One region of the Micromonospora sp. NBC_00617 genome, then DNA from elsewhere that is predicted to be linked to it. Evidence: predicted binding sites of a transcription regulator. Region 1 holds the regulator's gene; each other region holds the start of a gene.
The links. The regulator HrcA, encoded in region 1, represses chaperone genes, less so after heat shock. The targets are predictions, from matches to a motif close to GGTTNGCACNCTCNNNNNGAGNGTGCNAACC.
Positions count from the first base shown of each region.

Region 2: the regulator HrcA is predicted to act here: its motif matches at 6,633-6,663, upstream of groES (co-chaperone GroES).
Region 3: the regulator HrcA is predicted to act here: its motif matches at 3,543-3,573, upstream of groL (chaperonin GroEL).

Region 1 is NZ_CP107751.1:66,654-76,166, reverse strand. It holds gene OG505_RS00355 (PhoH family protein) at 1-446, opposite strand, end outside; gene OG505_RS00350 (serine hydrolase domain-containing protein) at 578-1,963, opposite strand; gene OG505_RS00345 (histidine triad nucleotide-binding protein) at 1,960-2,319, opposite strand; gene OG505_RS00340 (SDR family NAD(P)-dependent oxidoreductase) at 2,413-3,174, shown strand; gene OG505_RS00335 (16S rRNA (uracil(1498)-N(3))-methyltransferase) at 3,358-4,092, opposite strand; gene dnaJ (molecular chaperone DnaJ) at 4,094-5,239, opposite strand; gene hrcA (heat-inducible transcriptional repressor HrcA) at 5,313-6,335, opposite strand; gene OG505_RS00320 (hypothetical protein) at 6,420-6,563, opposite strand; gene OG505_RS00315 (DUF4870 domain-containing protein) at 6,562-7,200, shown strand; gene hemW (radical SAM family heme chaperone HemW) at 7,236-8,459, opposite strand; gene OG505_RS00305 (enoyl-CoA hydratase-related protein) at 8,479-9,288, shown strand; gene OG505_RS00300 (hypothetical protein) at 9,452-9,513, shown strand, end outside.
Region 2 is NZ_CP107751.1:6,703,702-6,713,214, reverse strand. It holds gene guaB (IMP dehydrogenase) at 1-456, opposite strand, end outside; gene OG505_RS31220 (DUF5319 domain-containing protein) at 651-1,070, shown strand; partial or broken gene OG505_RS31215 (response regulator transcription factor) at 1,096-1,302, opposite strand; partial or broken gene OG505_RS31210 (helix-turn-helix transcriptional regulator) at 1,371-1,914, opposite strand; gene OG505_RS31205 (WhiB family transcriptional regulator) at 2,171-2,554, shown strand; gene OG505_RS31200 (molybdopterin-dependent oxidoreductase) at 2,721-4,349, opposite strand; gene groL (chaperonin GroEL) at 4,475-6,115, opposite strand; gene groES (co-chaperone GroES) at 6,186-6,500, opposite strand; gene OG505_RS31185 (THUMP-like domain-containing protein) at 6,759-7,955, shown strand; gene ybaK (Cys-tRNA(Pro) deacylase) at 7,966-8,445, shown strand; gene OG505_RS31175 (sugar ABC transporter substrate-binding protein) at 8,625-9,513, shown strand, end outside.
Region 3 is NZ_CP107751.1:6,337,160-6,346,672, forward strand. It holds gene paaN (phenylacetic acid degradation protein PaaN) at 1-1,006, shown strand, start outside; gene OG505_RS29380 (GNAT family N-acetyltransferase) at 1,178-1,708, opposite strand; gene OG505_RS29385 (cold-shock protein) at 2,015-2,218, shown strand; gene OG505_RS29390 (hypothetical protein) at 2,338-3,495, shown strand; gene groL (chaperonin GroEL) at 3,768-5,390, shown strand; gene OG505_RS29400 (hypothetical protein) at 5,449-5,694, opposite strand; gene OG505_RS29405 (GNAT family N-acetyltransferase) at 5,772-6,707, opposite strand; gene OG505_RS29410 (S8 family serine peptidase) at 6,757-9,384, opposite strand.

The DNA.
Region 1 (9,513 bases):
GTCTTGCCGGTGCCGGCCGGGCCGATGCCGAAGACGATGGTGTGCGAGTCGATCGCGTCGACGTACCGCTTCTGCCCGAGCGTCTTGGGGCGGATGGTGCGCCCGCGACGGGAGAGGATGTCGAGGGTCAGGACCTCGGCGGGCCGCTCGGCGCTGCCCTGCTCGAGCATGCCGACGGTACGCCGGACGGCGTCAGTGGTCAGGGTCTCGCCTTTCTCGATGAGTTCGAGCAGCTCACTGAAGACCCGCTCGGCGAGGGCGTTGTCCGCGGGGGCGCCGGTGATCGTGATCTCGTTGCCCCGGACGTGCACGTCACTGGCGACCGAGCGTTCGACGAGTCGCAGGATCTCGTCGCCCGCGCCGAGCAGATTGACCATGATCTTGGAGTCGGGCACGGTGATCCTGGTCTGCACCCGGGGCGGGCCGGGAGGTGGGGTGCCGGTCATAGGTCGGGCCGAAGGGCCCTGCGCACCTGCTCTCGATCTCGGCGCCGGCCCTGCTGGCACGGCGTGCGGACGTTACACCCATCGTATCGGGTCAACGCGGGCCGCATCGCGCCCATTTCCGCTGGCCGCGATCAACTACCGGCCCGGAAGTCGTACCCGTCGAAGGTCTCCTGGTGGCGGGTGAACCGGTAGGTCGCCCAGTGCATCCGGACCACCGTCTGATCCTCGTTGCGGGTCAGCCGCAGCAGCTCGCCGACTTCCCGGCCGGAGACCGTCCGGAACACGTCCGGCCGATCCGGCAGCGGCGCGAAGACCGCCGGCGGGCGGCCGGCCTGGTCCCCGGCCCCGCGCGCCCGCAGGGCACCGTCGTGCCAGGAGAAGACGTACTCAAAACCCTCGCCCCACCACCGGCCGAGCACCCCCCGCAGGGCCGCCGGAGCGGGTGCGCCCGGCGCCCACGGCTCGATGTCGGCGGGATCGTGCTCGACCGCCTCGGTGAGCAGCCGGTGCGGCAGTTCGAGCAACTCGCTCGCCGTGCCGGACGAGCCGAGCACCGCGGCGCCCATCGCGCCGGCCGTGCCGTCGCCACCCCGCCGGCCGTACACGCCGGCCAGGAAGCCGGGCATCGCCCCGTCGTGCCCCACGTGCACCACCCGCTCGCCCTGTGGGACGAGGATCAGGCCGAGCCCGAAGCCAGCGCCCCAGAGCGTCTCGTCGGTCGTGGTCAGCGGCCAGCGCATCTCGTCCAGGGTGCCCGGGGCGAGCACCGCGCCGGCCGGGTCGAGCGCCGCCGGGTCGGCGAGGAATGCCGCCCAGCGGGCCATGTCGGTCGCGGTGCTCCAGAGCTGGGCGGCCGGGCCCACCGCGCCGAAGTCGGTCGGCGGCTCCGGGTGCGCCTCGTCGGAGTACGCGTCGACCAGGTAGCCGGTGGCCGCCGAGGGCCGAGGGGTCACGGTCGTGTCGGTCAGCCCCAGCGGCGTCAGCACCCGCTCGGCGAGCACCTCCGCCCAACTGCCCCCGCGCAGCCGACCGACCAGCAGGCCGAGCACGGCCAGGCCCAGGTTGGAGTAGTGGAAACGCCGGCCGGTGGGCAACACCCGCTCGGCGCGGTCGAGCCCGGCCACCAACTGCTCGACGTCCGGCGCGTTCAGGGTGTCCCAGACGTCACCGAACGGCTCGCGTTGCAGGCCGCCCGTGTGCGACAGCAGCCGGCGCACGGTCAGCTCGCCGTGGGCGGGAAGGTCCAGGTGTCGGCCCACCGGGTCGTCCAGGTCCAGCAGCCCGTCGTCGCGGCACTGGAGGGTGAGCACCGCCGTGAAGGTCTTGGTGACCGAGCCGATCCGGAACTGGGTGCCCGGCCCCAACGGGCTGTCGGTGCCGGTGCCCCCGACAGTGCACGTCCACAGCGGTCGGTCGGCGCGGTGCAGCGCCGCCGACACCGCCGGCACCCGGGCGTCGGCCTGCACCCGGCGGACCAGCCGGCCCAACCGGTCGTGCGCGTCCGGGCCGGCCGTCACGCCAGGTCCCGGGCGAGCATCGGGCCGAGCGGGGCGCCACCGAGCAGGTGCGCGTGCGCGTGGAAGACCTCCTGCCCACCGTACGTCCCGGTGTTGAACATCAGCCGGAACCCGTCGCCGAGCAGCCCCTCGTCGTCGGCCACCGCGGCGGCCGTGGCGAGCACCGCACCGGCCAGCGCCGGGTCACCCTCGGCGAGCGTGGCGACATCGGCGTAGTGCTCCTTCGGAATGACCAGGACGTGCACCGGGGCCTTCGGGTCGATGTCGCGGAAGGCGAGCGTGGTGGCGGTCTCCCGGACCACGGTGGCCGGGATCTCCCCGGCGACGATGCGGCAGAACAGGCAGTCGGATCCCATCGGGGCAGTGTAAGGAAGGGCCCCTTGTTAACGCCTCCGGTAGAGGAAGGGGCCCTTCCTAACATCTGCGGCGGCTGGGGCAGGATGGCCGGCATGACGGATCGGGCGGTACTGGTGACCGGCTCCTCGCGCGGCATCGGCCGCGCGGTGGTGGAGGCGTTCGCCGCCAGCGGCGACCGGGTGGCCATTCACCACCGCGACTCCGGCGACGCGGCCGAGGAGCTGCGCGCGGGGCTGCCCGGCTCGGGGCACGTGGTGGTCCGCGCCGACCTCACCGACCCGGACGCGGTCCGGGCCATGGTCGACCGGGCCGCCGAACTGCTCGGCGGGCTGGACGTGCTGGTCAACAACGCCGGGACGTACGGCGACCGGGACGTCCCGCACCCGATCTTCGGCACCTCGTACGAAGAGTGGCAGCAGCGCTGGCGGCAGGTGCTGGAGACCAACCTGACCGGGGCCGGCAACGTCATCTGGTGCGCCGCCCAGCACCTGCGCGAGCGCGGCGGCCGGATCGTCAACGTGTCGTCCCGGGGCGCGTTCCGGGGTGAGCCGGACCAGCCGGCGTACGGCGCCAGCAAGGCGGGGCTGAACGCGTTGGGGCAGTCCCTCGCCGTGGCGCTCGCGCCGTACGGCATCACGGTGGCCACCGTCGCGCCGGGCTTCGTGGCGACCGACATGACGACCGAGCACCTGCGCGGTGAGCGGGGCGCGGCCATCCGGGCGCAGAGCCCGTTCGACCGGGTGGCCCGGCCGCAGGAGATCGCCGCCGCCGTGCACTGGCTGGCCTCGCCCGAGGCGGAATGGGCCTCCGGCACCATCGTCGACCTCAACGGCGCCTCCTACCTGCGCAGCTGACCTCCCGCCAGCCCGCGTCGCCACCCCGCCAGCGCCTCGCACCTGGTCATCGCGTCCTTTGCTCTGCTTCAACCACCGCAACACGCAACGGCCGAAACTGTTGCGTCAGTTGAAGCAGAGCAAAGGACGCGAACAAGGTGGGATGCCTGGGTCGGGCACGACCCACCACAGCTAGCGGTGGGACTACCAGCGGCCGAGGCGGGTGGCGAGCACGCTGAGCGCGGCCACGCCGGCCGTGGAGGTCCGCAGCACGGCCGGCCCGAGTCGCACCGGCCGGCCGCCGGCCTCGCGGAAGGCCGTCAACTCGGCCGGGGCGATGCCGCCCTCGGGGCCGATGACCAGGACGATCTCACCGGCGGTCGGCAGGTCGGCGGTGCTGAGCCGCTCCTCGGCCTCCTCGTGCAGGACGAACGCGGCGGCGGCGCCGGCGATGCGGCGGACGACAGTCGCGGTGGACTCGTCCGGGGCGCCGGCCACCACCGGCAGCCAGGGCCGGCGGGCCTGCTTCGCCGCCTCGCGGGCGGTGGCGACCCACTTCTGCCGGGCCCGTACGCCCCGGTCGCCGCGCCACTGGGCCACCGAGCGCGACGCCGCCCAGGGCACGATCTCGTCTACCCCGACCTCGGTCATCGCCTGTACGGCCAGCTCGCCCCGGTCACCCTTGGCGATGCCCTGCACGGTGACGATCCGGGGTACGGGCGCGTCCGCGTACTCCCGGGAGGTGACGGTGACCTCCAGGCTGCCCTTGCCGACGGCGGTGACCACGGCGGCGGCCGTGCCACCCCGGCCGTCGGCGAGCAGCAGCTCCTCGCCCACGCGCAACCGCTGCACGGTGGCGGCGTGGTGCCCCTCGGGCCCGTCGAGGGTCAGCGCGTCGCCGGTGGGCAGCGCGTCGACCAGGAAGAGCGGCGCGGACACGTCAGGCGTGGCCGTTGAACGCGTCGCGCATCCGGGAGAAGAAGCCGCCCTGCTTGGTCAGCTCGGCGACCTCCTCACCCCGGGTCTTGGCGAAGTCGCGCAGCATCTTCTCCTGGTCGGGGTCGAGCTTGGTGGGCGTCCGGACGTCGAGGTGCACGTAGAGGTCACCCCTGCCGGTGCCGCGCAGGTGTGGCACACCCCGGGCGCGCAGCCGCAGCGTGCTGGCCGGCTGGGTGCCGGCCTTGACGTCGACGGTCTCCTCGCTGTCCAGCGTCTTGATGGTGAGCCGGGTGCCCAGCGCGGCGGCCGTCATCGGCACGGTGACGCGGCAGTGCAGGTCGTCGCCCTTGCGGGAGTAGACGTCGTGCGGCCGCTCGTGGATCTCCACGTAGAGGTCACCGGCGGTGCCGCCGCCCGGGCCGACCTCGCCCTGCTGGGCCAGCCGGATCCGCATGCCGTCCTCGACACCGGCCGGGATCTTGACGGTGAGTGAGCGGCGGGTGCGCACCCGGCCGTCGCCGGCACAGGTGGGGCAGGGGTGCGGGATGGTCGTGCCATAGCCCTGGCAGACGGTGCACGGCCGGGCGGAGACCACCTGGCCGAGGAAGGTGCGCTGCACCGACTGCACCTCGCCCCGACCGCCGCACGCCTCGCAGGTGGCCAGGTGGGTCCCGGCGGCCGTGCCGGCGCCCGAGCAGGTGGTGCAGAGCACCGCGGTGTCGACGGTGATCGGGGCCTCGACGCCGAACGCCGTCTCGTGCAGGTCCAACTCGAGGCGCAGGATCGCGTCGGCGCCCGGCCGGGTCCGCGGCCGTGGGCCACGGGCGCCACCTGCCGCGCCGCCGAAGAACGCGTCCATGATGTCCTGGAAGCCGACGAACGGGCCGGCTCCACCCGGGCCACCCGGGCCGCCCGCGCCGCCGCCTCCCGGGGCGAGCGGGTCGCCACCCAGGTCGACGATCTGCCGCTTGCGGTCGTCCGAGAGGACCTCGTACGCGGCGTTGATGTCCTTGAACTTATCCTGAGCCTCCGGGTCCGGATTGACGTCCGGGTGGAACTGGCGTGCCAGCTTGCGGTAGGCGCGCTTGATCTCGTCATCGGAGGCTTCCCGGCTGACACCGAGGATGCCGTAGTAGTCCCTGGCCACTGCGTTCCGTGTCCTCATGTTCGTCTCGCGTTACGCCGACCGGCGGCCGCAGCCGGCCGTCGGCCCTGACTGGTCAGTTCTGGGCCAGCAGCTCGCCCACGTAGCGTGCCACGGCGCGCACCGTGGCGATGGTGCCGGGGTAGTCCATGCGGGTGGGGCCCAACACGCCGAGGCCGCCCACGATGGTGGCCCCCGGGCCGTACCCGGTGCTGACCACCGAGGCGGCGCGCAGGTTGTCGAACTCGTTCTCGTCGCCGATCAGGACCCGGGTCGTGCTGGGCTCGGTCTCGCCGATGAGCTTGAGCAGCACGACCTCCTCCTCCAGCGCCTCCAGGATGGGCCGCAGCGAGCCCTGGAAGTCGAGCAGGCCGCCCCGGGTGAGGTTGGCGGTGCCGGCCAGAGCGATGCGTTCCTCGTGCCGCTCGACAAGCGTCTCGAGCAGGACGGTGGACAGGGTGGTCATCGCCGGACGCAGCTCGCCCGGCGCCTCCTCGACCAGCGCCTGCACCAGCGGCGGGGTCTCGGACAGCCGGGCGCCGGCGAGCTTCTCGTTGACGAGCCGGCGCAGGTCGGTGACGTCGTCGGCGGGGACCGGGCCGGGCAGCTCCACCAGCCGCTGCTCGACCCGCCCGGTGTCGGCGATCATGACGAGCATCAGCCGGGTGGTGGAGATCGGCACCAGCTCCAGGTGCCGCACCGAGGAGCGGGCCAGGCTCGGGTACTGCACGACGGCCACCTGCCGGGTGAGCTGGGCGAGCAGGCGTACGGTGCGGTGCACCACGTCGTCGAGATCGACCGCGCCGACGAGGAAGCGCTCGATAGCCCGGCGTTCGGCCGGACTGAGCGGCTTGACCCGGGACAGCCGGTCGACGAAGAGGCGGTAGCCGCGGTCGGTGGGCACCCGGCCGGCGCTGGTGTGCGGCTGCCGGATGTAGCCCTCCTCCTCCAGCACGGCCATGTCGTTGCGGACCGTCGCCGGGGAGACCCCGAGCTGGTGACGCTCGACCAGCGCCTTGCTGCCGACCGGCTCCTGGGTGGAGACGTAGTCCTCGACGATGGCGCGGAGCACGGCGAGCTTGCGGTCGTCCAGACCCATCCTCCGCACCTCCTGTCGCACGTCGGCCGGCAGCCCACCCGGGGCCGACGGCCGTCCTGGCACTCGACTGTAACGAGTGCCAGTCTACGTCGGCGCCCCCGCCAGCGCGATGATCAACGACAGGCCGCCGGTGCGGCCCGCGCCACCCCGCGCGGGCCGATCGGCCCGCGCGATCGGGCGGTCTCGCTCTGGTGCGACGTTGCCGCCGACACCTACCGTGACAGTCATGACTGAACCACCTCGCCCTCCCAGTGCGGGAGACCCCGGCAGTTACCCGCCGGAGCCGACTCCCCCGAGCTCGCCCTTTGCGGCCGAGCCGCCCACCGCACCACTGTCCGGGGCACCCGACCCGGCCGGCTATCCCCCGGCCGGTGGCTATCCGCCGCCCACCGGTGACCAGCCGCCGTCGGGCGGCTACCCTCCGCCAGGTGGCTACCCCCCGCCGGGCGGTTATCCCCCGGGCGGCCCGACTGGCGGCTATCCGACCGGCGGCGCCTTCGGCGGCCCCGGCGGCGGCTACGCCAACAACGAGGACAAGACCTGGGCGCTGGTCGCGCACTTCGGCGGCGCGGCCGGGATGATCATCAGTGGGGGCGTGCTCGGCTGGATCGCCCCGCTGGTGGCGATGCTGGCCCGGGGCAACCAGTCCCCGATGGTCCGGGCGCACGCCGTCGCCGCGCTCAACTTCCAGCTCATCTGGTCGATCGTCGGCCTGGTCGGCTGGGTGCTCTCGTGCATCCTGATCGGCTTCATCGGCGTCGGGGCGGCCATCATCCTCGGTGCCGTGTTCGGCATCCTCGCCGGCATCAAGGCCAACGAGGGCAGCTTCTACCGCTACCCACTCTCGGCCAACCTCGTCAAGTGATCCGGGCCGGCCGCTCCCCCGGCCGGTCCCCCGGATCAGGGCAGCAGGTCGCGCACGACCGCATCCGCGAGCAGCCGGCCGCGCAGGGTGAGCACCGCCCGGCCGGCGGCATAGTCCCCGCCGGCCAGCAGGCCGTCGGCGAGGGCACGCTCGGCGCCGGCCCGGCCGGCCGCGTCGAGCACGGCCAGCGGCAGCCCGCTGGCGAGCCGCAGCCGGAGCATCACGTCCTCCATGTGGGCCTCGTCGACGGTGAGCACCTCGCGGGCCAGGCCGGGTGACGCGCCGGAGGCCAACCGCTGGGCGTACGTCGTGGGGTGCTTGACGTTCCACCAGCGCACCCCGCCGACGTGGCTGTGCGCCCCCGGCCCGAGCCCCCACCAGTCCGCGCCGGTCCAGTAGAGCAGGTTGTGCCGGCACCGGGCGGCGTCGGTGCGCGCCCAGTTGGACACCTCGTACCAGGACAGGCCGGCCGCGTCGAGGGCGGCCTCCGCGGCCAGGTAGCGGTCCGCGGCGACGTCGTCGCTGGGGTACGCCAGCTCGCCGCGCCGCATCCGGGCGGCGAGCCGGGTGCCGTCCTCGACGATGAGGGCGTACGCGCTGACGTGGTCCACCCCGGCGGCGACGACCTGCTCCAGCGTGGCGGCGAAGTCCTCGGCCCGCTCGCCCGGCGTGCCGTAGATCAGGTCCAGGTTGACGTGCTCGAACCCGGCGTCGCGGGCCTCCAGGGCGGCGGCGGTGGCCCGACCGGCGCTGTGTTTGCGGTCCAGGATCGCCAGCACCCCCGGGGAGGCGGACTGCATGCCCAGCGAGATCCGGTTGTAGCCGGCCTTCCGCAGCCGCCGCAACGACTCCGGGCTGACCGACTCCGGGTTGGCCTCGGTGGTCACCTCGACGTCGGCGGCGAGTCCCCAGGTGCGGTCGATGCCGTCGAGGATGCGGGCCAGGTCGTCGGCGGGAAGCAGGGTGGGGGTGCCGCCGCCGACGAAGACCGTGTCGACCCGCGGTGGCGGGCTGTCGCCGAGCACCCGGGCGGCGAGCGTCAGCTCGGCCAGCACGGTGTCGGCGTACTCCTCGCGGCTGGCGCCCCCGCCCAGCTCGGCGGCTGTGTAGGTGTTGAAGTCGCAGTAGCCGCAGCGGCTGGCGCAGAACGGAACGTGGACGTACACGCCGAAGCCGCGCGCGCCGACCGCCGAGGTGGCGGTGGCGGGCAGCGATCCGTCGACGGGCACGGTCTCACCATCTGGAAGGACGCCGGGCATGGCCACTAGTGTGCCCGGCATGACCTCTCCCGACGTCCTCGTGCGGGTCGCCACGGCCCGTGGGGTGACCACCCTCACCCTGGACAGCCCGCACAACCGCAACGCGCTCTCCACCGCCCTGATGACCCAGTTGCTGGCCGGGCTGGCCGACGCGGTGGCCGACGACGCGGTCCGGGTGATCGTGCTCGACCACACGGGCCCGGTCTTCTGCTCCGGCGCGGACCTGAAGGAGACCGCCGCGGCGTACGCCAGCGGGACGGTGCCGGCCGGGATGCTGGGCGACGTGCTGGCGGCGCTCTGGGACTGCCCGAAGCCGGTGCTGGCCCGGGTGGCCGGGCCGGCCCGGGCCGGCGGGCTGGGCCTGATCGCGGCCGCCGACCTGGCGGTCTGCGCCGACGAGGCGACGTTCGCCTTCACCGAGGTGCGGATCGGGGTGATCCCGGCGGTGATCTCGGCGACCGTGCTGCCCCGGCTGCATCCGCGTGCCGCCGCCGAGCTGTACCTGACCGGGGACACCTTCGACGGCCGACGGGCCGCCGAGATCGGCCTGGTCACGGCCTCCGTGCCGGCGGACGGGCTGGACGACGCGGTGCGGCGCTACTGCGACTCGCTGGTGCGCGGCGCTCCCGGCGCGCTGGCCGGCGCGAAGGAGCTGCTGCGCCGGCCGGGCACCGCCGAGCTGCGGGCTGACCTGACGCGGCTGTCCGCCCTCTCGACCGGGTACTTCCTCTCCGACGAGGGGCGCGAGGGGGTCCTGGCCTTCCGGGAGAAGAGATTAACTCGATGGGTGGCCGCTCTGGACGGTGGTTCCGCTGATCATGGCGGGTAGGACCGGGACGGGCACCAGGCGGTCGCGGCGGCGCGGCAGGTGAGTTCGGCCCCGGAGCGGGAACGTCCCGATCGGTACGCGGCGGCAGCGCGGACCCCGAACCGGTCGGACGACCCGGACGACGCCGACGGGGACGTACGCTTGTCGAACTGTCGTTCAGGAGGTGTGGGTGCGAACTCGGACAGCCGTGGCGGGTGGAATGGTGCTCATCCTCGTCGCCGTGAT
Region 2 (9,513 bases), 570 kb from region 1:
GGTCACGGGCAGCCCGGAGATGCGGAACCGGCCGCAGATCACGTCCACGTCCCGCACGGTGTCCTCCGGTGAGCACGTCACCGGGTTGGTGATCATGCCGGACTCGGAGCGCTTGACCAGGTCGACCTGCTGGGCCTGGTCCTCGATCGAGAGGTTGCGGTGCAGCACGCCGATGCCACCCTGCCGGGCCATGGCGATCGCCATCCGGGCCTCGGTCACGGTGTCCATCGCGCTGGAGACGAGCGGGAGTGCGATGTCGATCTCGCGCGTCAGTCGGGTGCCGGTGTCGATGTCGTGCGGCGCGATGTCCGACTCGGCGGGCTGGAGCAACACGTCGTCGAAGGTGAGCCCGAGCGGGATGACCCGCGCCGAGCCGGCCGGCAGCTCCGGCAGGTGGCCGCCGATCTCGCCGGGGTCGGCCCCGGTCAGCTGGTCGGCGCTGGGCGAATTCTCCACGATTGCTCCCATGAGCTGCTCGGACGGGCTTCAGCGAGGTGGCGCGCGGGCACCGGCGCACGCCGGGCTGACGGCATGTGCGTTCATCGTACCCACTGAGCTGCGCCGCCCCGGTCGGTGCCGGCGCGGGTCCGCGAGGCCACCAGGAGCGGCGCGGGGACGCGGGGCGCGGGGGTTGGGTCTACGGTGAGGGGGTGCACGACGAGCCCATCGACCCGTTCAACGGCGACCCGGCCGACCCGACCGCGGGCCTGGACGACCCGGGCGACGACGCGACGCCGGATCCGCTGACCGACGTCGAGCGGCAGGATGTGCTGGAGGACCTCGCCGACCTGGAGATCTACCAGGCCCTGCTGGCGCCCATCGGGGTGCGCGGGCTGGTCATCGAATGCGAGGACTGCCGGGAACCGCACTACTTCGACTGGGACCTGCTGCGGGGCAACCTGCGGCACCTGCTCAACTCGGGGCGGCCCCGGGTGCACGAGCCGGCGTACGACCCGGATCCGGACCACTACGTCACCTGGGACTACGCCCGTGGATACGCCGACGGGGTGCACGACACCCTGACCGAGGGCACCGAGGACGAACCGGGCACCGCTACCACCGCCGAGTGACCGCTGGCTGACCCCGCCGCCGGTGTCAGGAGACCAGGCCGGCGCGGAATCCGGCGGCGACCGCGTGGGCGCGGTCCCGGGCGCCGAGCTTGCGGAACAGCCGTCGCGCGTGTGTCTTGACGGTGTCCTCGGACACGAACAGCTCCCGGCCGATCTCCGCGTTGCTCTTGCCCTCGGCCATGCCGAGCAGCACCTGGAGTTCCCGTTCGGTGAGCCCGATCGACGCCCGGTTGGGGCGGGCGCTCGGGGCGGGCCGGTTCGGGTCGGTCTGGCCGGCGGCCGACCCGTCGGTCGCCGATTCGACCTCGTCGTCACCTCGCTGCACCGGCACCGACGGCATGCCCGGCGACCCGTCGCCGGGCGCGGCCGTCCAGCCGGGTTCGGCGGAGCCGCGCACCGATGGCGCGGAGCGGCCCGACCCACCGACCGCGGCGGTGTCCCGGGCCGGGTCGGTGACCCGCTGCCGGGAGGCTCGGCCGGGCGCGGTGAGCAGCAGCAGGGCCTTGGCGACCGCGCTGGTCAGGTCGTGGTCGGCGTTCTGGATGAGACCCCGGGCGCCGGCGCTGATGGTGGCGGCGGCGGCCTCGGACTCCTCGGCGCCGAGCAGCAGGACCGCGGCCTGCGGCGCGCGGGCCAGCACCCGGCGGACGAACCCCGCGCTGTCCGGCCGGGTGAGAGCCGTGTCAGCCAGGACCACGTCCGCCGGCCGCTCGGCGAGTCGCAGCATCACCTCGGGATCGGAGACGGCGGTACGGACGATCGCGGACAACCCCAGCCGGGCGGCAGCAGAAGTGAGGTGCTGAGCCGCGAGCGGTGTCCGAACGCACACAAGAACGGTACGCACTGTGGTGGTCTCCTCTCCGCACACGAGCAGACCATGACGGCGTCGGCTGGGGAGGGGGTTCCCGGCAATCATCTGAACTTTTCCGACAGATGGGGCAAAAGCCGCAAGTTGCCAGACGTTTTGGATCACACACGTGTGAGCCGACGACAGCCCGGGTACCGGGAGGGCCAGGCCGGGAACGGTGCGCCTGCGCGGCCCGCCGCCCGGAAGCCGGCCACAAGAATTCTCGCGGTGCCGCGCGGGAGGAGGGGTGCTGATGTCGAACGTACGTAGACTGCCCGGACCCATCGTCGATCTCTGGGACTGGCAGCGGCTCGGTGCCTGCCGGGGCCGGGACAGCGCCCAGTTCTTCCACCCGGACGGGGAGCGAGGCTCCTCCCGACTGCGCAGGGAGTCCACCGCCAAGTCGGTCTGCCGCGCCTGCCCGGTCCGGGCCGAGTGCGCCGCCCACGCCCTGTCGGTCCGCGAGCCGTACGGCGTGTGGGGCGGCTTCAGCGAGTCGGAGCGGCTGCGCCTGCTCGCCGTCGGCTGGGAGGACCTGGCCGACCGCCGACAGATCCGGGTCGACGTCGCCCGCCTGGAGGCGCGACTGGGCCGCCCGCACAAGTCGACGGTCCCGGCGCAGCGCAACGTCGCCTGACCCGGCACCCACCCCGAACACCGCGAACCGCGCCCCCGCCCAGCGGGAGCGCGGTTCGCCACGTCCCCCCACCCCACCCCGAGAAGCCCCGTCGATCATGAAGTTATTGCCCCGACGCGCCGTCCATCGGGGCAATAACTTCATGATCACCAGAGGGGGCGGGGGGTTAGCGGACGTTTACTGGGACCGTGTGCCAGCCGGTGGCGCCGTCGGGGGCGACGCTCTGGGTGCGCTCGGTCTGGGTTTCGCCGGTCGCGTCCGTTGCCCGGACCTGGAGCCGGTGCTCGCCCGGCGTGGCGTCCCAGCGCCAGGACCACTGCACCCAGGTGTCCACCGACACCGTCGGCGCCAGCTCCGCCTCCTGCCAGGGGCCGTCGTCGACGCGTACCTCGACCCGGCTGATGCCCCGGTGCTGCGCCCAGGCCACCCCGGCCACCGTCACCGGACCGGCGGTCAACCGGTTCCGCCGTCGCGGCGCGTCGATGCGCGACTGGGTCTTGATCGGGCCCTGGGCGGACCAACCGCGCGGCACCCAGTACGCGTCGAAGTCGGCGAACCGGGTCAGCTCCAGCTCGGTCACCCACTTGCAGGCCGACACGTAGCCGTAGAGGCCGGGCACCACCATCCGGACCGGGAACCCGTGCTCAACCGGCAACGGCTCGCCGTTCATGCCGATCGCCAGCAGCGCGTCCCGTCCGTCGCGGAGCGCGGCGGTGGGGGTGCCACAGGTCCAACCGTCGACCGAGCGGCCGACGACCTGGTCGGCGTCCTCTTCCGGCTGCACCTCGTCCAGCAGTTCCCGCAGGGGTACGCCCAGCCAGCGGGCGTTGCCGATCAGGTCCCCACCGACCTCGTTCGAGACGCAGGCCAGCGTGACGTACCGCTCGACCAACGGCCGGGCCAGCAGATCGGCGTAGCTGTAGGTGCGCTCGGTGCCCACCCGGCCATGGATGCGCAGCCGCCAGGTCTCCGGGTCCACCTGCGGCACCACCAGGGCGGTGTCGATCCGGTAGAACCCGAGATTCGGGGTGACGTACGGCGCGAGCTGGGCCAGCGACAGGTCCGCGCCCGCCGGCACGGCCGGTGCGGGGACGACCGGCGCGGGCAGTCGGATCGCGTCCCGGGCGGCGGACACGCCGCGCCGCCCGGCCAGCCAGCGCCCGCCGAGACCGGCCACGGCGGCCGTGCCGAGCAGCACCCCGGTGCCGGTCAGGAACCGCCGCCGCGACTCCGGATCGACAGTCGCGGTCGGCGCGGCGGGGGTCACCGGGATCGGCAGGCCCTCCGTCGGCCCGGCGGGCGACACCGGCGGCGGGGTTGCCGAACGCGGGGCGGTGGGTGGGGTCCAGGGCCAGGGGTCCAGCTCGAACGGGCCGGCGATGAACAGCCAGAGCACCAGGGCGCCGAGCCCGCCGCCGACCAGTGACGGCAGCGCGTCGAAGACGTCCGCGCCGGGGCGGGTCAGCGCGGCGGCCACACCGACGGCGCCGAACGCCGCGATGCCAGCCAGGCCCAGGCCCAGCCGGCGGACCGCCAGCACCCCAAACAGCGCGGCGAACCCGCCCAGCAGCAGGGCCGTTCCGGTCAGCAGGGCGATCTTGTCGGCAGTGCCGAAGACGTCGATGGCGAACTGCTTGAGGGGCTCGGGGACGGCGTCGACGACCACCCCGCCCACCGCGACCAGTGGCGCCGACCGGGGGCCGGTCAGCACCGCCACCGGCTCCGCGATCCCGATCGCGACGGCGGCGGCGGTCACTCCGGCCAGCGCGGCGTACCGCCGCGACGTGGTGCTCATCGGCCCAGTGTGCGCGTCCGTCTCGCCGGGTCGCCAACCATGTCAGCGCTTGGTAATGATCGCGGAGACGAACCGGGGCACACCGCCGTACGACGGTGTGCCCCGCAACGGGTGTCGCTACCGGATCAGAAGCCCGGGCCGTGCTGGTGGCCGTGACCGTGGCCGTGCCCACCGGCGGCGGCCGGCTCGGCCTGCTCCGGCTTCTCCACCACGAGGCTCTCGGTGGTGAGCAGCAGACCGGCGATCGAGGCGGCGTTGGTGACCGCGTTGCGGGTCACCTTCACCGGGTCGATGATGCCGGCCTTAGCCAGGTCGACGTACTCGCCCTTGGCGGCGTCGAGGCCGTTGCCCCACTGCATGCCGGCGACCTTCTGCGTCACGACGTAGCCGTCGTGACCGGCGTTCTGCGCGATCCAGCGCAGCGGCTCGACCAGCGACTTGCGCACGATCGAGACGCCGACCTTCTCGTCACCGGTGAAGCCCAGGTCGTCGTCGAGCACCGGAAGGATCTGCACCAGGGCGGCGCCGCCGCCGGGCACGGTGCCCTCCTCGACCGCGGCCTTGGTCGCCGCGATGGCGTCCTCGATGCGGTGCTTGCGCTCCTTCATCTCGACCTCGGTCGCCGCACCCACCTTGATCACGGCGATGCCGCCGGAGAGCTTCGCCAGCCGCTCGGCCAGCTTCTCCCGGTCCCAGTCGGAGTCGGAGGCCTCGATCTCCTTGCGGATCTGCGAGACCCGGTCGTCGACATCGGCCTTCTGGCCGCCACCGTCGACGATCGTGGTGTTCTCCTTGTCGACCACGACGCGCCGGGCGCTGCCGAGCACCTCCAGGCCGACCTGGTCGAGCTTGTAGCCCAGCTCCGGGGCGACCAGCTCGGCGCCGGTGGAGATCGCGATGTCCTGGAGCATGGCCTTGCGCCGGTCGCCGAAGCCCGGGGCCTTGACCGCGCAGACCTTGAGGGTCTTGCGCAGCGAGTTGACCACCAGGGTGGAGAGCGCCTGACCGTCCACGTCCTCGGCGATGATCAGCAGGGGCTTGCTGTTCTGCAGGACCTTCTCCAGCAGCGGCAGCAGCTCCTCGATCGCCGAGATCTTCTGGGTGGTGACCAGGATGTACGCGTCCTCCAGGACGGACTCCTGACCCTCCAGGTCGGTGACGAAGTTCGGCGAGATGAAGCCCTTGTCGAACTGGAGACCCTCGGTCACGTCCAGCTCGGTGGTGAGCATCGAGCCCTCCTCGACGGTGATGACACCGTCGCGGCCGACCCGCTCCATCGCCTCGGCGATCAACTCGCCGATGGTGGCGTCCTGCGCGGAGATCGTCGCCACGTTCGCGATCGACTTCTTGTCGGCGACCTCGACGGCCCGGCCGAGCAGTGCCTCGGAGACCTTGGCGGCCGCCGCGTCGATGCCCCGCTTGATGCCTGCCGGGTTGGTGCCGGCGGTCACGTTGCGCAGGCCCTCACGGACCATCGCCTGCGCCAGCACGGTCGCGGTGGTGGTCCCGTCGCCGGCGACGTCGTTGGTCTTGGTCGCCACCTCCTTGACCAGCTGCGCGCCGAGGTTCTCGTAGGGGTTGGTGAGCTCGATCTCCTTGGCGATGGTCACACCATCGTTGGTGATCGTCGGCGCACCGAATTTCTTGTCCAGGACGACGTTGCGCCCGCGCGGGCCGAGGGTGACCTTGACCGCGTCTGCGAGGGCGTTGACACCATGCTCCAGCAGGTGCCGGGCGTCGTCCGAGAAGCTCAGGATCTTCGCCATGAATGTCCCTTCGAAGCGACGCTGCCCCGGCCCGGCGAGCCGGACCGGGGCAGCGACACTGATCGGTTGCTTACTTCTCGATGACCGCGAGGACGTCGCGGGCGGAGAGCACCAGGTACTCCTCGCCGGCGTACTTGACCTCGGTGCCGCCGTACTTCGAGTAGAGGACGGTGTCGCCGACCTGCACGTCAACCGGAACCCGGTTGCCGTTGTCGTCGACGCGCCCCGGGCCCACAGCGAGGACGGTGCCCTCCTGCGGCTTCTCCTTGGCGGTGTCGGGGATCACGATGCCCGACGCCGTGGTGGTCTCAGCCTCGTTCGCCTGGACCACGATGCGGTCCTCGAGCGGCTTGATCGCAACCTTGGTCGCGGTAGTCACGGGCATACCCTCCTGGGGTACTGGTTTCGTTGCTGGCCAGCGGGGCTGACCAGCGTCAATTGCCTCATGCCACCGGGCGGGGCCGTCGTCGCGGGTGCCGGTCCGCCTGGCGTGCGCACCCGGGTCGCGAGACCCGGAAGCTGGCACCCTCAGGGTGAGAGTGCTAATCGCAGGTTATTCCGTGGCTAGCACTCCGTCAAGGAGAGTGCCAGCGCGTCGCGCCCCGCCAGCCGGCATTTCCGGCTCGGCCGGGAGAATGGCCGGGTGGATCTCGAACAGCTGGCGGCGCTGCGTACCCCCGAGGGGTTGGCCGCGCTCACGGCGGCGGCCGGGCTGGCCGGCGGTGATCCACTGGCGGCGGCGTCGGCCCTGCGTGCCGCGGGGGTGCCGCCCGCGCTGGCCGCGGCGGCGCTCACCCAGGCCGAGCTGCGCCACCGGGCCGTCGGCAAGTTCGGCCCGGTCGCCGCCGGGATGTTCCTCACCCGGGCCGGGCTGGAGCAGGCCACCCGCCGGGTCGTCGCCGAGCGCCGCGCCGAGCGCCTGCGCGCGGCCGGCGTACGCACGCTGGCCGACCTCGGCTGCGGCCTCGGCGCCGACGCGCTCGCCGCCGCCCGCGCCGGCATCCGGGTGTACGCAGTGGAGGCCGACCCGGTGACCGCCGCGATGGCCGCCGCCAACGCCGCCGCCGCGGGGCTGGCCGAGCTGTTCACGGTCGAGTGCGGCGACGCCACCGCGTTCGACGTCTCCCGGGTCGACGGGGTCTTCTGCGACCCGGCCCGACGCACGAGCGGCACCGGTCGGCGGATCTTCGACCCGCGTGCCTACTCGCCGCCGTGGGACTTCGTCACCGGGCTGGCGGAGCGGGTGCCGCGCACGGTGGTGAAGGTGGCGCCGGGACTGGACCACGCGCTCATCCCGGCCGGCGCGGAGGCGGAGTGGGTCGGCGTGGACGGCGACCTGGTCGAGGCCGCGCTCTGGTGTGGCGAGCTGGCGGAGGTGCCCCGCCGCGCCACCCTGTACCGCCAGCGGGGCGCCGAGACCCACCGTCACCAGCTCACCGGCTCGGGTGCCGCCGAGGCGTCGGTCGGGCCACCGCGCCGCTACCTGTACGACCCGGACCCGGCGGTGGTCCGCGCACATCTCGTCGCCGAGCTGGCCGACCAGCTGGACGCCACGCTGGGCGACCCGAGCATCGCCTACCTCTACGCCGACCGGCCGACCCGCACCCCGTACGCGCGCTGTTTGGAGATCACCGACGTGCTGCCGTTCTCTCTCAAGCGCCTGCGGGCGTTGCTGCGCGAGCGGCGGGTGGGCCGGGTGGAGATCCTCAAGCGGGGCTCCGCGCTCACCCCGGAGCAGTTGCGGCGGGATCTGCGGCTGGCCGGCGACCAGGCGGCGAGCCTGGTGCTCACCCGGACCGCCGGGGCACCGACCGTGTTGGTCGGCCAACCGGTCCACTAGCGTCGTCGGTGTGGCGGGACAGGGCACTCCGGCGACGGCGCTGCTGGCCAAGCGTCAGATCGCGTATCGCACCCATCCGTACCGGGTCTCCCCGGACGCGCCGAACTACGGCGCGCTGGTCGCCGAGGCGCTCGGTGTGGCACCCGAGCGGGTGTTCAAGTCGCTGGTGACCGAGGTCGACGGCGCTCTGACCGTGGCTGTCGTCCCGGTCACCGGCGAGCTGGACTTCAAGGCGCTCGCGGCGGCGGTGGGCGGCAAGCGGGCGGCGATGGCCGACCGGTCGGTCGCCGAGCGGGCCACCGGCTACGTGCGCGGCGGGATCAGCCCGCTCGGGCAGCGCCGGCGCCTGCCCACCGTGCTGGACGAATCCGCGCTGGATCTGCCGACGATCTACGTCTCGGCTGGTCGACGCGGTCTGCAACTCGAACTGGCCGCGGCGGACCTGGTGGCGCTCACCGACGCCCGCACCGCGCCGTTGCAGACCCGCTGACGGCTCTCGTTACGTCGACTCTCCCGTGGGATACGCGGGGAGTAACAGTCGCGTTGCTGAATTGTTATCGCTTCCAACAAACTTGGCACCTGCGCGGTCTTGTGGGACCAGTGTGACGCGCAATACGTTGCCGGACGCAACAAAACAACACCTCCCCCACCTCCGAAAGGACCCTGCACATGCGTAAGGGGATCCTCACCATCGCCGCCGTGGGCCTGCTCGCGACCGGCGGTTTGACCGCCTGCGGCGACGACTCCGGCTCCGACAAGCCCAGCTCCACCAAGACCCCCAAGATCGGCGTCATCCTGCCGGACAGCAAGTCCTCCGCCCGGTGGGAGACCGCGGACCGCAGGTTCCTGGAAGAGGCGTTCAAGGCCGCCAACGTCAAGTACGACATCCAGAACGCCCAGAACGACAAGAGCGCCTTCCAGACCATCGCCGACCAGATGATCACCAGCGGCGTCACCGCCCTGATGATCGTCAACCTGGACTCCGGCACCGGCAAGGCCGTGCTCGACAAGGCCAAGTCGCAGGGCGTCGCCACCATCGACTACGACCGGCTCACCCTCGGCGGCTCCGCCCAGTACTACGTCAGCTTCGACAACGAGACCGTCGGCAAGCTCCAGGGCGAGGGTCTGGCCAAGTGCCTCACCGAGAAGAACGCCAAGAACCCGGTCGTGGCGTACCTGAACGGCTCCCCCACCGACAACAACGCCACCCTGTTCAAGGCCGGCTACGACTCGGTGCTCAAGCCGAAGTTCGACGCCAAGGAGTACGTCAAGGGCCCCGAGGACTCCGTGCCGGAGTGGGACAACACGCAGGCCGCGACGATCTTCGAGCAGCAGCTCACCAAGGCCAACGGCAGGATCGACGGCGTGCTGGCCGCCAACGACGGTCTCGGCAACGCGGCCATCTCGATCCTGAAGAAGAACAAGCTCAACGGCAAGGTGCCGGTGACCGGCCAGGACGCCAGCACCGAGGGCCTGCAGAACATCCTCGCCGGTGACCAGTGCATGACCGTCTACAAGGCCGTCCGCGAAGAGGCGAAGGCCGCCTCCGACCTGGCCA
Region 3 (9,513 bases), 940 kb from region 1:
GCTGGTCACCGGCAACCCGGTGATCGTGAAGCCGCACCCGCGCGCGGTGCTGCCCCTGGCCGTCACGGTGAAGTACGCCCGGGAGGTGCTCGCCGAGGCCGGCTTCGACCCGAACCTGATCCTGCTGGCGGCCGAGGCACCCGGTGAGAAGCTCGCCAGCGACCTGGCCCTGCACCGGTCCGTCAAGATCGTCGACTTCACCGGCTCCACGGAGTACGGCGACTGGCTGGAGACGTACGCCCGGCAGGCGTCGGTCTACACCGAGAAGGCCGGGCTGAACACGGTGGTCATCGACTCCACCGACGACTTCGCCGGCATGTGCCGCAACCTCGGCTTCACGCTGACCCTCTACAGCGGGCAGATGTGCACCACCTCGCAGAACATCCTCATCCCCGCCGGTGGCATCGAGACCGACCAGGGCCACAAGAGCTTCGACGAGGTGGCCGGCGGTATCGCCGCGGCGGTTGGCAAGCTGACCGCCGACCCGGCCCGGGGCGTCGAGCTGACCGGCGCCATCGTCAACGACGGGGTGCTGGAGCGGCTGGCCGAGGTCACCAAGGTGGGTGAGCCGGTGCTGGAGTCACGGGCCGTGGCCCACCCGGCGTACGCCGACGCGGTGGTGCGTACTCCGACGATCGTGAAGCTGCGCGCGGACGACGCCGAGACGTACGGCCGGGAGTGGTTCGGGCCGATCTCGTTCGCCATCGCCACCGACTCCACCGCCCACAGCCTGGAACTGCTGCGTCGGACGGTCGGGGAGAAGGGCGCGCTGACCGCCGGGGTCTACTCCACCGACGAGGCGGTGCTGGACGCCACCGAGGCGGTGGCGGTCGAGGTCGGGGTGCACCTGTCCTGCAACCTCACCGGCGGGGTCTTCGTCAACCAGTCGGCGGCGTTCTCCGACTTCCACGGCAGTGGGGCGAACGCGGCGGCCAACTCGGCGCTGACCGACGGGGCGTACGTGGCCAACCGGTTCCGGATCGTGCAGTCGCGGCGGCACGTCTGATCTTTGGTTGCGGTTGGGGTTTCCGGGGCAGCCCGCCCCGCTCCGGGCGGTCAGGCTTGATCCCTGCGCGGGGCGGGCTGCCCCGGAAACCCTCACGTGGGTACGGCTGTCGTTTAAGCGTCCGGCTTTAGGGACATCTCCGTGGTCTTGCCCTGGGAAGGGTTCTCTTGTTTACGCGGGGCGGCGCATTTGTAGTTCGTTCAGCGCGGGGATCGTGGGGTGGGGGACCCGCACGCCGGTGTCGGTGAAGCCCAGCCGCTGGTAGGCCCGGTAGGCGCGGTCGTTGCCCACCACGACCTCCAGCAGCAGCTCCGGCCGGCCGCAGGCCCGCGACCAGGCGGCCACCCCGTCGATCAGCTCGCCGAGCAGCCCGCTGCCCCGCCAGGCCGGCGTGATGTACACGGCGTAGATGACGGTCAGGCCCGGCTCGTTCGGAGCGACCGTGCCGCCAGCGTGCCCGACCAGACGGCCACCCGGGTCCGCGACGAACTGCGCGTTGTGGGGGCCGGTCGACGTGTACGCCACCCGCGCGGCGAACTCGCGGTGCGGTCGGGCCGCCGCGTCGGCCAGGGTCTCCAGGAAGGCCAAGGGCGCGTCGGCGAGCATCTCCAGGCGCAGTGCCCGCATCCGCGCGGCGTCCTCCGGCCGGACCCGGTGGATCTCGGCCTGCCGAACGGCGGCTGAACCGATATCGGTGGTCATGTCTGCATGCCTACCACAGGGGCGGGAGCTGCTTCGGGGCGTGCCCCGCCCCGCCGGACGGCGAGCCGGTGGCCCCCCGGGACCGGTCGGTCCGGGGCCCGTTCCGGTTCGGCCCGGGACCCGGTCGGGTCGGCCGGGAATACGCCCGATTTGGGGTCGTGCGCGGCCGTCACTCCTCGTGTAGCGTGCGATTTCGGTCACCCTTTCAGCGGCCGTCGTCGATTGCTGAGGCGGTGGTCCGAGGGCGTCCGGCCGTGCCGCGCGCCCGGGGCAGGCAACGCTGCGCAAGAGTGAGGGAAGTGCACCGTGGCACAGGGTTCCGTGAAGTGGTTCAACGCCGAAAAGGGCTACGGCTTCATCGCCGTCGACGGCGGTCAGGACGTGTTCGTTCACTTCTCCGCGATCGAGATGGACGGCTACAAGGCGCTGGACGACGGCCAGCGGGTGGAGTTCGAGATCGCCCAGGGGCAGAAGGGCCCGCAGGCGGAACACGTACGCGTCATCGCCTGAGCGAATTCCCGACCTCCTCGCACGCGGATCGCCCCCGATCGGCTGACGGGTCGGGCTGGCGGTGCGGACGCCCACCCGGGAAGATCGTGAGCCGTTCCAGCCGATGCTGAGGAGGGTTCATGACCGACCAGTCGCCCCCACCCACCACGCCCTCCGGGCCGGGTGAGCCGGGCCCGTCCGACCCCACCTCACCCATCTCCGGCGCGGCCCCGGGCGCGTCACCGGCCGGGCCGCCGCCCGGTTGGGACCCCGCGACGGGCGGCTGGGGTCCGCCGGCCGGGCCGCCGCCGGGTTGGGGTCCGGCCGGTGCCCCGCCGCAGGGCTGGGCCTATCCGCCGACCGGCGGCTACCCGCCCGGGGTGGGCCCCTACGGTGGGCAGCCGTGGTATCCGGGGGCGCCGGTCGGCTGGTACCCGCCGGGTCACGGGTTCGATCCGAACGACGCCCTGGTCACTCCGCCCGGCGCCGGCGTCGGGGCCTGGTTCGAGCGGTGCGGGGGCGCGCTGCGCCGGGGCTGGCGGCAGTTGGTGCCGATCATGCTGCTCACGCAGGTCCTGCCGGCCGCGGTGCTCTCGGTCATCTCGCTGGGTATGGACCCGTCGCCCGGCTGGGAGGCGCAGGCCGAGATGGATCCGGCGGCCGGGCTGCCGGACAACTTCGCCGCCACCCTGGCAACCCTCGTCGCCGTGCTGGTCGGCGGCAGCCTGCTGATCGGTCTGGTGCAGGCGGTGGGGTGGGCCGCCGGCAGTTGGGTGATCACCCAGCAGGCGACCGGCCGGCCCGCCAGCCTCGATGCGGCGTTGCGGTACGGCCTGCGCCGCGCGCTCGGCCTGTGGGGTTGGACGTTGCTGGTCAGCGTGCTCATCGGTGTCGGCGTCTGCTTCTGCGTCCTGCCGGGCATCTATCTGGCGTTCGCGTTGAGCCTGGCCGGTCCGGTCTACCTGTTCGAGCGGCAGAACCCGATCGGCCGGTCGTTCGGGATGTTCCACGCCCGGCTCGGGCTGCTGCTCGGCCGGGTCGCCCTGGTGGGCGGGGCTGTGATCGTCGGCACCGTGGTTCCGGGCGTCCTGGAGTCGGTGGGCACCACCGGGATCGGTGCGGACCCGTTCGCGTCCCCGGGCACCGCGGTCGGAGTGGTGGCGGTGATCGGTGTCACGGCCGTGCTGGCGCTGCCGGCCCACCTCGCCCAGTTGATCGGTCTGCTGATCACGTACGCCGAGCAACGGGCCCATGAGGCGCCGGTGAACGGGGCCGCACTGGCTGCGGAACTCGGCTGAACGGGTCCATCGTGCTTGCACTCGGCAGGTGAGAGTGCTAAACAAGTCATTGGCACTCGCATACCGTGAGTGCCAATGGTCGGGACGGTGGGGCCAGGTTGCCCGGGCGTGGAGACGCCGGGGCGGCACATGGCCGGTCGTCGCGGGCTATCCGGCCCGGCCGAAGGACGTCGTCGTCGCCAGGTGGCGACGTCCCAAGGTGCGTACACCAGGCGGCCCATCCGGGGGACACATCTCGGGTGGCCCGTGAGTGTCCAGGAGGACAACGCCGTATGGCCAAGATGATCGCGTTCGACGAAGAGGCGCGCCGCGGCCTCGAGCGGGGCATGAACCAGCTCGCCGACGCCGTAAAGGTGACCCTCGGCCCCAAGGGCCGCAACGTCGTGCTCGAGAAGAAGTGGGGTGCCCCCACCATCACCAACGATGGTGTGAGCATCGCCAAGGAGATCGAGCTCGAGGACCCGTACGAGAAGATCGGCGCCGAGCTGGTCAAGGAGGTCGCCAAGAAGACCGACGACGTCGCCGGTGACGGCACGACGACGGCGACCGTCCTGGCCCAGGCCCTGGTTCGCGAGGGCCTGCGCAACGTGGCCGCCGGCGCCAACCCGATGGCCCTGAAGCGGGGCATCGAGGCCGCGGTCGCGAGCGTCTCGGAGGAGCTTTCCAAGCTCGCCAAGGACGTCGAGACCAAGGAGCAGATCGCCTCCACCGCCTCCATCTCCGCTGGTGACACCAGCGTCGGCGAGATCATCGCCGAGGCGATGGACAAGGTCGGCAAGGAAGGCGTCATCACCGTCGAGGAGAGCAACACCTTCGGGCTGGAGCTGGAGCTCACCGAGGGTATGCGCTTCGACAAGGGCTACATCTCGGCCTACTTCATGACCGACCCGGAGCGCATGGAGGCCGTCTTCGACGACCCCTACCTCCTGATCGTCAACAGCAAGATCTCGTCGGTCAAGGACCTGCTCCCGATCCTGGAGAAGGTCATGCAGTCGGGCAAGCCGCTGCTGATCATCGCCGAGGACATCGAGGGCGAGGCCCTGGCCACCCTGGTCGTCAACAAGGTCCGGGGCACCTTCAAGTCGGTCGCCGTCAAGGCGCCGGGCTTCGGTGACCGCCGCAAGGCCATGCTCGCCGACATCGCCATCCTCACCGGTGGCCAGGTCATCAGCGAGGAGGTCGGCCTCAAGCTGGACGCCGTCGGCGTCGACATGCTGGGCCGTGCCCGCAAGGTCGTGGTGACCAAGGACGAGACCACCATCGTCGACGGTGCCGGTGACGCCGAGCAGATCCAGGGGCGGGTCAACCAGATCCGGGCCGAGATCGACAAGAGCGACTCCGACTACGACCGCGAGAAGCTGCAGGAGCGGCTGGCCAAGCTGGCCGGCGGCGTTGCGGTGATCAAGGTCGGCGCGGCCACCGAGGTCGAGCTCAAGGAGCGCAAGCACCGCATCGAGGACGCCGTTCGCAACGCGAAGGCGGCCGTCGAGGAGGGCATCGTCCCGGGTGGTGGCGTCGCGCTGGTGCAGGCCGGCAAGACCGCCTTCGACAAGCTGGACCTGGTCGGCGACGAGGCGACCGGTGCCAACATCGTCAAGGTGGCGCTGGACGCCCCGCTGCGGCAGATCGCCGTCAACGCCGGCCTTGAGGGCGGCGTCGTGGTGGAGAAGGTCCGTAACCTCGAAGCGGGTCACGGCCTCAACGCCGCCAACGGCGAGTACGTCGACCTGCTGGCCGCGGGCATCATCGACCCGGCCAAGGTGACCCGTTCGGCGCTGCAGAACGCGTCGTCGATCGCCGCGCTGTTCCTCACCACCGAGGCCGTCGTCGCGGACAAGCCGGAGAAGACCCCGGCTGCCCCGGCTGGCCCGGGTGGCGGGGACATGGACTTCTGAGTCCAGTTCCGACACACCGGACGGGGCGGGCCGCTGACGCGGTCCGCCCCGTTCGTCGTCAGGTGGGCAGCGTGCGCTGGTTGCGGCGCTTCTGGGCCCGGTCGTACGGCGGGAGCAGCTGGATCGGCGCGTCCACCATCTCCTGCGGTTCCTCGGCCAGCGGTTCGCCGTCGGTGGTCATCTCGGCCAGTTGCTCGGCGTCGCCGTAGTCGAGCCGGTCGAACGGGAGTTGGCCGGGCAGTTCGCCGACCGGTTTCCAGGTGATCGGCGGGCCGTCCTCGGTCTGGTCGTCATCCGTGGTCATGGCTGCCTCCTCTACCGAAACGGTAGGGGGCGTCGATGGCCCATGCGGGCGAATGGATTCATGTCCCATTTGCCCTCTCACGTCACCGGTAGGGTCCGCCGGTACAGGAAGAAGACCCGCTCGATCCGGGCACCCGCGCTGCCCGAGTAGAACGGCACCGGCCCCACCCAGCCGATCTGCGCCCGGTCCACCCCCGCCGCGCGCTGGTCACGCAGGCAGCGTCGCAGCAGCACCCCACCGATGCCCGAACCCTCGGCGGAGGGCGCGGTGCCCATCGGCCCGAACCAGCTCGGCCGGGACGACCCGTAGGCGGCGAAGCCCAGCACCTCGCCGGTCCGCTCCGCCAGGTGGCAGCCGGCCCCGGCGCGGCCCACCGACCCGGCCAGCTCGCCGTCCCAGGCGCCACCGAAGGTGGACCGGGCGAACGCGGCCAGCGCCGGCAGGTCCGCGGGCTCCGCCCGGCGTACCGTGACGCCCTGCCCAGCCAGCCGTTGCTCCGCGGCCTGGGTGGACCGCAGGGCCGGTGACTCGTCGTACGACAGGTCCGCGGTCATGTTCCAGGCGGTCCGGTCCTGGTGGTAGCCGAGCGCCAGGGCGGCGCACACCGCCGGCGTGTACCGCACGTCGATGCCCGGCCAGGCGTAGTACGGCGGATTCCCGGCCAGCAGCACCTCGGTGACGCCGCGCTGGCCGAGTGTCTGCTCGGCGCGCGACAGCAGCGCGCGGCCCACCCCCCGGCGGCGCTGGTCGGGGAGCACCGCGACCAGGTCCACGTGCCCGATGCCCACCTCGGTCTGTGACACCGAGCAGAGCAGCACCCCGACCAGGTCGTTCCCCCGGTACGCGCCCAGCCCGACCACCGCGCAGTCGGCAGCGGCCCGGGTCCATAGCACGTCCACGATGGCGGCCGCCTCGGCGGCGTCCTCGGGCAGGTCGAGCGCCTGCGCGCAGAACCGCGCCACGGTGGGCGCGAGGTCGGGGCTCAGTTCAGCGACGGTGATCTCGGCGTCCATGGTCGCCGACCCTAGATCACCTGGTGGCGGTGACCAGCCCCGCCCTCGTTCACCCCCGGGCGGCGCGAACGGCTGCGTACGCGTCGACCTGGCCGGCGCCCGTGACGTTCGCCGGGCCGCCGCAGGCGTCGGTGGGGTTGTCGGAACGGTACGTCGGCTCGGCCGGCGTCGCGGTGTCCCGCAGGATCTGCCGGGTCCTGGTCAGGTCCCCGATCAGCGCCGGGTTCGCCGACCACATGAGCGCGACCACTCCCGCCACCTGCGGGGTCGCCATCGACGTGCCGTCCAGCGCCGCGTACCCGCCGCCGGGCATGGCCGACACCACGCCCACCCCGGGCGCCAGCACGTCCGGTTTGCCGGTGCCACCCGGCACCGGCCCGCGTGAGGAGAACTCGGCCACCCGCCGCTGCGCGTCCACCGCGCCGACGGTCAGCACGTTCGCGTACGGAGCGGGCGGGTCGTCGATCGACGCGCACCACGGACCGGTGTTGCCGGCCGCGGCGACCACGAAGATCCCGGCGGCGTCCAGCGCCGTGGTGGCCGGAAGCAGTGCCTCCCGGTCGCAGCCCTCGATCGCCGGGCAGCCCCACGAGTTGGTCAGCACCTGCGGGGCGCGCTCCGGCCGGCCGTCGGTGAACGGATCACCGCCGGCCGGAAAGGGCGCCAGCATGAACTGGAGGCAGTCCAGGTAGTGCCCCGGGCTGCCCAGATTGCGGTCCAGATTGACGCAGCCCACCCACTGTGCGTCCGGCGCCACCCCGATGCCGTCCCGCCCGACCGCGCTGCCCGTCGTGTGGGTGCCGTGCCCGCCCTGGTCGTTCGGCGTCCGGGTGCCGTCCCACGGGTCGTACCAGGAGTCGTCCCCGCCCCGGAACCCGGCCCGCAGCGCCGGATGGCCGCCGTCCACGCCGGAATCGGAGCTGCCGACCACGATCCCCTTGCCGGTCACCCCCAGCTGGGACCAGACGCGGTCCGCGCCGAGCTGAAGGATGTTCCACTCCGGGCCGGTCGGCGCCGGCGCGGTGCCCCGGCTCTGCCCTGCCGGGGCCGGCAGAGGCCGCAGGCGCTGGCTGAGGAGCACCCGAGCCACCTCGGGTCGCCGCGCGAGCCAGGCCCGTACGGCCGGGCCGCCATCCACCTCGACCGCGTTGACCAGGTAGTACGGCACCGGATCGAGTCGTAGCCGCCCCGCCGTGCGGCGCAGGTCGGTCTGACTGCGGTCGGCGGTCGTCACCAGCCGCCGGTAGACCTCCGCCGCCCGGGCGTCCCGTCCGGCCTGCCCGGGAGCGCCGGCCGGGATGCCGCCCAGGTCGGCCTGCTCGCGCAGCACCACCAGCAGCCGCTCCCCGTACAGGCCGGGTTGGCCGGGTCCGACGTCGACGACACCCACGGTCACCAGCAGGACCGCCGCGGCCAGCGCGGCGACCCGGCGACTCGGGGTGCGTGCCGTCGGGCGGGCCAGCAGCACCGCGTACCCGATGGCGACCAGGACCGCGACGGCGAGGCCGGCCCCGGCGGCGGCCGCCACCCAGAACGGGACGTCCCGGGTGCCGATCAGCAGCAGGGTGATCTCTTCCGGGTCGGTGAAGGCCAGCGGGCCGAGCGCGGCCAGGCCCACCAGCCAGCCGGTCGCCGTCCGGCCGGCGCGTGCGACGTCGGCCGGGACGGCGGTGGACTGCCAGGTCGCGGCCGGGTCGGCGGTGGGCCGCCAGGTCGCGGCCGGGTCGGCGGTCGGTCTCCAGGCGGCGGCGTACAGCGCGGCCAGCGCGAAGCCCGTCGGCGGCAGCGTCAGCAGGGCGGGCAACTGCGCGCCGGACTGGCCCGTCCCGGCCGCGAGCAGCAGCAGCGCCACCCCGGCCGCCAGGCCACCGACCAGCACCAGGCGGGCCGGCCGGGGCGGCCGGCCGACCGCGAACCGGGACCAGAAGGTGGCGTCCAACAGCACCGCCGCCAGCATGCCCAGCGAGGCGGCCGCCAGGCCCGCGAGGACGGTCTCCAGCAGTCCGCCGAGCGCGCCCAGCCAGGCCCAGGGCAGCAGCAGCGCCAGCCCGGCGGCGACCGCGAGCAGCGGCACCGGCCCGGGCCGGCGCGATCCACGCTGTCCCCGGACCGGCTCCGGGCCTCCGACGGCCGACGATGCGGCATCGGCGCTCGACTCCGGGCCTTCGGCGGCCTGAGCTGGGGTGGCGTCGCCGTTCGGCGTCGCAGCGCCGGCCCACGACGCGGTGGCGTCGGAAGCGGTGCCGACGTCCGAGCCGGGCGATCGTCGCGCCGACCAGGCCACGGTGAGCGCGCTGAGCGATGCCGCGGCGGCCAGCGCGGCGAGGTATGCCTCGTGGTGCGCCGGTGGCACGACCCGCAGCAGGGTGAGCACCCCGAGCGCGAGCGCCCCGACCAGCCACACCCGCCCGGTGGCCCGGACCGTGGTCGACCGGGGCAGTACGGCCAGCAGCAGGGCGGGCGTGCCCACCAACACGACGACGGTCAGGCCGAGCACCGGCCAGAGCCAGCCCACCCGGTCTCGTCCGAAGCTGAGCAGCACCTGATCGGTGAGCCAGCCACCGGTCTGGGTGGCCACCGTGACCGCCACGATCCAGCAGCCGACGAACACGGCCGCGACCACCGGCCACGGGGAGCTGCGGTCGCCGAGCCCGGGATGCGCAGGTTGACCATGCATCCGGAAACCCTACGACCACCCCGAGCAGTCTCGAATCGAAGAACCGCGCAGATCTTGGACAGTTTCCGTCAGCCGCTGACGGAAACTGTCCAAGATCTCCGGCGGGTCGACGCGAAACGGAGGCGGGGC